Regions from separate parts of the Anoxybacillus sp. LAT27 genome, predicted to be linked through region 1. Evidence: predicted binding sites of a transcription regulator. Region 1 holds the regulator's gene; the other holds the start of a gene.
What was found. Region 1 encodes Rex, which represses fermentation and respiration genes when NADH is low (regulators of the CRP and FNR family bind a similar motif). Its sites were predicted from a motif close to TTGTGAAATATTTCACAA; they were not measured.
Positions count from the first base shown of each region.

Region 2: the regulator Rex is predicted to act here: its motif matches at 1,815-1,832, upstream of LD028_RS07655 (formate/nitrite transporter family protein).

Region 1 is NZ_JAIWYK010000082.1:4,507-7,690, forward strand. It holds gene LD028_RS08445 (ABC-F family ATP-binding cassette domain-containing protein) at 1-795, opposite strand, end outside; gene LD028_RS08450 (redox-sensing transcriptional repressor Rex) at 1,023-1,658, shown strand; gene LD028_RS08455 (YdiK family protein) at 1,668-1,841, opposite strand; gene LD028_RS08460 (CPBP family intramembrane glutamic endopeptidase) at 1,838-2,575, opposite strand; gene groES (co-chaperone GroES) at 2,801-3,085, shown strand; gene groL (chaperonin GroEL) at 3,158-3,184, shown strand, end outside.
Region 2 is NZ_JAIWYK010000075.1:11,007-14,190, forward strand. It holds gene treR (trehalose operon repressor) at 1-492, shown strand, start outside; gene rpmG (50S ribosomal protein L33) at 519-668, opposite strand; gene speE (polyamine aminopropyltransferase) at 767-1,615, opposite strand; gene LD028_RS07655 (formate/nitrite transporter family protein) at 1,857-2,675, shown strand; gene purU (formyltetrahydrofolate deformylase) at 2,770-3,184, shown strand, end outside.

The sequences.
Region 1 (3,184 bases):
TTGTTGTTTTTCATACAATTTTAGTTGTTGTTCGAATTGTTCAGCACGTTGTTGTAAGTAGCTTGTATAGTTTCCGACATATTTTTTTATTTTTGTGCGTGATAGTTCATACACTTGTGTCACGATTTGGTCAAGAAAATAGCGATCGTGGGAGACGATAAGAATGGCCCCATCGTAATTTTTTAAATATTGTTCAAGCCATTGCAACGTTTCCATATCTAAATGGTTTGTCGGTTCGTCTAAAATGAGCAAATCTGGTCTTGTAAGGAGCAGTTTACCGAGCGCTAGCCTCGTCCGCTGTCCGCCGCTTAATGTAGATACTTTTGTCGTATAATCGTACTGTGAGAAGCGGAGACCATGAAGAACCGAACGAATATCTGCTTCATACTGATAGCCACCTTTTTCTTTGAATTCTGTTTGTAAACGATCATATTGCTCAAGTAGGCGCTCATAGTCAGCATCATGTAAACTCATTTGTTGTTCTAGTTCGCGTAATTGTTTTTCCATTTGTTGTAGCGGGGCAAACACATCGAGCATTTCTTCCCAAATGGAACGATGCGCTTGCAACCCTGTATATTGATCTAAATAACCGATCGTTACGTGTTTCGGTTTAATGATTTCGCCTGTGTCGTATGACAACTGTCCGGCAATGATTTTTAATAATGTCGATTTTCCCGCGCCATTTCTTCCAACTAACGCAATACGGTCTTTTTCTTGTATTTCAAGCTTAATGTCTGATAAAACTTGTTCCGCTCCATATGATTTGGATAGTTGATTTACTTGTAAAATGATCATTCTTTCTCACCTCAATCTTCTTTTGATAGTGTAACGTACTTTCTTGATATTCGGCAACACTAGTGTGTGAATAACAAATTTGACAAAAATAATAATAAAGGGTACAAAGGAAAGACAGAATGAAAAAAATAGTGTATAGTTTAGAAGTGGGGAGAATTTTTTAGACGTATAGGAGAGAAAAATGAAAGCGCTAACTATTTGTGAAAGGAAATGTGGGGGATTGACTCGTGAATAATGAACAACCAAAAATTCCGCAGGCGACCGCAAAGCGACTACCGTTGTACTATCGTTTTTTGAAAAACTTGCATGCATCAGGCAAGCAACGTGTATCTTCAGCGGAGTTAAGCGAAGCTGTAAAAGTCGATTCAGCAACGATTCGCCGTGATTTTTCATACTTTGGTGCGCTTGGAAAAAAAGGATACGGATATAATGTGAATTATTTGCTGTCGTTTTTCCGCAAAACGTTAGACCAAGATGAAACGACAGAAGTAGCGTTATTTGGCGTCGGTAATTTAGGGACAGCATTTTTGAACTACAATTTTAGTAAAAATAACAATACGAAAATCGTAATGGCGTTCGATGTTGATCCGGATAAAGTGGGAACAAAAGTCGGAGGGGTTCCGGTTTATCATTTAGATGAATTGGAAGAAAAGCTTGGAGGGATTACGGTAGCGATTTTAACCGTTCCTGCTCAAGTTGCCCAGCCGATTACTGACCGACTTGTTCAAAAAGGCATTAAAGGGATTTTAAACTTTACGCCAGCTCGCTTGCATGTGCCAGAACATATTCGTGTTCACCATATTGATTTAGCGGTCGAATTGCAGTCACTCGTTTACTTTTTAAAACATTACGGAAATGAGTAAACCTCCCGTTTACGAGCGGGAGGTTTTTTTTCGTAAAGAACGAATTCCTGCGCCGAAATCAAATGTAGCAATTAAAATAAATAGCATCGTTGTGATGTCCCAAATACCATCATCGGCGGTATGGACAGCAAAATAAGTAAATAAAATGCCTGTGAGAAAATAAAACAACGGTTCAGACTTCATGAAAACAGCCTCCAAATTACGAATTGCATTCGTTCTGCCTCACGCATAATGCTTTCGATTTCTTCAGCAAATAATGTTTGAATTGCAACGACAAAGGTGTTCATCAGTACATGTGCTGCAATAGGTACGATAATACGCTTTGTTTTGACATATAAGAAAGCAAATACAAATCCCATCGTTGCATAAAGAAGCAAATGTTCGAACTCTAAATGAACAACCGCAAATAAAAGCGAGCTGATGATGGCTGATAAGAAAAAGTTATATTTTTGATACAGCGTTCCGAAAATAATTTTTCGAAAGATGATTTCTTCTAAAACTGGACCAACGATTGAAGTGACGAGCATAAGAGCTGGTGTAAGTTTGACCATTTCAACGATCCGTCTCGTGTTCTCGGACCCCATTTCGACCCCAAAGAGGTGTACTTCGATGTTTGCTGCAATACCTTGGGCGAAAAGAGCGAGCAAAAACCCCCCAATCGCCCAAAAGACTGACATGCCAATCGATGATTGATGGCGATCATATGAGTATTTCATATCTTCTTTCATAAAATAAAGAACGAGAAAAAGAGCAATCGAGAAACTAATAACAGCCCAATAACCAGAAGCGATCGAAAAAGCTATTTCTTTATTTGATGCGTTGACAAAGCCGCTATGTGCAAGTAAAGGGACGCCGACTAAGCTCGATAGCTGCATGGCGATATATGTAATGATGACATACCAATATTGTTTTTTCACATGGTCAACCCCTTTTTACAAAATAAATACTTTTTCATTTTACCATATTTTTTGTATGAATTTCGAAAGGAAAGACATAATGAAAGAGGGAAATATGTATTGAAAAATTTTTAACTTCCTACTTGCAAAATTAAAAAAAGTTCATTAATATAATAAGTGTGTTAGCACTCGATTGTAATGAGTGCTAATAATAGAGCGAAAATCTAATTAAGGAGGTCGTTTGCCGTGTTGAAGCCACTAGGTGATCGCATTGTCATTGAATTAATCCAAACTGAAGAGAAAACAGCGAGCGGAATTGTTTTACCAGACACAGCGAAAGAAAAACCACAAGAAGGAAAAGTTGTGGCAGTTGGCTCAGGTCGCGTTCTTGATAATGGTGAGCGTGTAGCTCCAGAAGTGAGTGTGGGTGACCGCATCATCTTCTCAAAATATGCAGGCACAGAAGTAAAATATGACGGAAAAGAATATTTAATCTTACGTGAAAGCGACATTTTAGCTGTGATTGGTTAATCGTTCGTCTGATAACATATAAAGTGTACAAAAATACTTAACAAAAAAATCATCATCAAGGGGGTAAGATGTATGGCAAAAGAAATTAAATTCAGCGAA
Region 2 (3,184 bases), on a different contig from region 1:
ATTTCGGGGCTCATTAGTTTTAAGGAATTGGCGCAAAAACTCGGAAAACCTTCACGAACAATTGTTGAGCAACTTGAAATAGTCAAACCTGATGAAGTGTTAAAAAAACATCTTCATGTCACCGCACGAGAGGAAATTTGGAAAGTGGTGCGCGTACGAGAAATTGAAGGAGAGCGTATTATTTTAGACAAAGACTTTTTTAATAAAAAATTTGTTCCGTTTTTATCTAAAGATATATGTGAGCGGTCCATTTATGAATATTTGGAGAAGGAATTGCAATTAAAAATTAGCTTCGCGAAAAAGGAATTTTTCGTTGAAGAATGTACCGAAGAAGATTGTATGTATTTAAACTTAAAGCAATATACCCATGTTGTCGTTGTGCGAAATTACGTTTACTTAGATGATGCAAGCCTATTTCAATATACAGAGTCTCGGCACCGCCTTGATAAGTTCCGATTTGTTGATTTTGCACGACGTATTCATTTGCATTAAAAATAATCCGTGGCATATGCCGCGGATTATTTTGTTTCACGATGTAATGTGTGGCGTTTCAAACGTGGGCAATATTTTCTTAATTCCAGTCGTTCAGGATTGTTACGCTTATTTTTCGTTGTTATGTAGTTGCGATCTCCAGTTTCTGTACATTGTAAAATAACTTTCACACGCATATAGGCACTCTCCTTACAAAGAAAATAGGAATCATTACGTTTTGCATCATAATATAAAAACGCCTCTTTGTCAACAATCGTAGCCGGAATCATTCCGACTACGATTGAAGATGCTCTTTCATAAATTGTGGAAGACGGAAACATTGGCTTAAAACATCAGCATTTGCATATTTCGTCTGCTTTGTGAAGGTGTGGAGCCGTTCAAATAAAATCGGCTGTTTTGCGCCAAGAGTGAAGCTCCATAGCCCACCAGGATACGTTGGAACAGTAGCTGTATATACGTGAACATGCGGGAATAAATGACGAATATTTGCATATGTTTGTTTCAATACATCCATATGGAAAATCGGTGATTGGCTTTGACAAACCATCATTCCATCTTCTTTAAGCGCTTTATGCACATTTTTATAAAAATCGTACTCAAATAATACTTGGGCAGGACCAATAGGGTCAGACGAGTCAATGATAATGACATCGTACGTATTCACGTGATCTTTTACAAATTGAATCCCATCTTTATATACGTACTGAACACGTGGATCAGAGAGATTTCCCGATACCTCAGGTAAATGTTCTTTACATGCTTGAACGACGAGTTCATCGATTTCGACGAGATGGATTTCTTCTACCTCTTCATATTTCGCCACTTCACGAGCTGCACCGCAATCGCCCCCACCGATAATTAAAACTTTTTTTGGCGACGGATGAAGAGAAAGAGGAACATGTGTAATCATCTCATTGTAAATATGTCCATCAATAGAAGTTGTTTGTACAACGCCATCAAGCACAAGCATTCTTCCAAAGTCATATGAGTCTAAAATCATCACATGTTGAAATGGTGAGCGTTCTGAGTAAACGATCTCTTTAATACGATAACTAATCTTTAAATTTTCACGCTCATCTTCTGTTAACCATAGCTGTCCATTTTGCTCTTTTATGTAGTTCATAGCTTCCTCCTCTAACAATGTATTTTGCGCCTTCTTTATATTAATACATTTGTGCATGAGTTTGCAAAGGATGAGAACATCAGATAAAAAAATTGCAATAGTCACTTTATTCGCAAACGTTTACAAAAATAAAGTGTTGACAGTTCTTTTAACATTTACACAAATGCATTGAAAAACAGAAAAAAGAGGAGTAGGATAAGTGTGAAAAATATCACAAAATAGAAAGAGAAGTGAGAAAACAATGGAAGCTTTACAAACATGTAAAGAGCTTGCATTAAAGAAGCGCTCCATTTTGCAAACATCACCCCTTCAATACATGATTCGTGCTGCATTGGCAGGTGTACATATTGGTTTTGCTCTCGTTCTTTGCGTACGTATCGGACAATATTTTTATGAGGCTCATTCACCTGTAACGTATTTAGTGAGCGGTATTTTCTTCGGGATTGCCCTTGTGCTGATTATGTATGGCGGTGCAGAACTATTTACAGGGAATACGATGTACTTTACTGTAAGTACGCTTCAAAAAGAAACAACGGTTGGTGACACGCTTCGTAACTGGGTGGCGTGTTATAGCGGCAACTTGCTTGGTGCGATTTTCTTCGCCTTTTTGATTGCACAGTCAGGTATTTTTCATGACATTCCGATGGATCATTTACTTTTTGCAATTGCTTTGAAAAAAATGCACGCAACAACGATACAATTGTTTGTCAAAGGGATTTTATGTAACTGGCTTGTTTGTTTAGCTATTTTTATTCCAATGCAAATGAAGGAAGATATGGCAAAAATGTTTGCGATGATTTTAATCGTTTTCGTCTTTTTTGCTTCCGGATATGAACACTCTATTGCAAACTTTGTTATTTTTTCACTTGCTTTAGCTGTCGAGCATCCAGATACAATTCATGTAGCGGGGATTATCCATAACATCGTACCTGTAACGCTTGGGAATATCGTTGGTGGCTCATTATTTATGGGGGCGTTATACACATATCTTTCATCTAATAAACAATCTACGCCTGCGTGGAAAGGGGCATTTGGAGTAAGAAAAATATTGAATAAGTAAAAAAATAGTCGGGATATGTTCTCGACTATTTTTTTATTTGTTATAATAAAGGCTATTATTTTATTTCATTTTTCTGTCTATGGGGGGAGTTACGATGTATTTTCAACAAAAACATGTGCAAAAGTTTATGAACAAATATAAAGATCGAGCACGCTTGCTTATTTCATGCCCAGATCAACCAGGCATTGTGGCCGCTGTCACTACTTTTTTGTACGAAAAGGGAGCTAATATTGTGGAATCCAGTCAGTATTCGACAGATCCTGAAGGCGGTACGTTTTTTTTACGAATCGAGTTCGATGCTCCGAATATATCAGAAAGAAAAAAGACGATAGAGAAGGAATTTGCAACGATTGCACAACAGTTTGAGATGAATTGGCGATTAAGCTTGCATACGCATGTGAAAAAAGTAGCGATATTTGTTTCAAAAGAAGAGCATTGTTTATTAGAGTTACTATGGGAGTGGCAAGCGGGTGAATTACTTGCAGATTTGGCTCTAGTTATTAGCAATC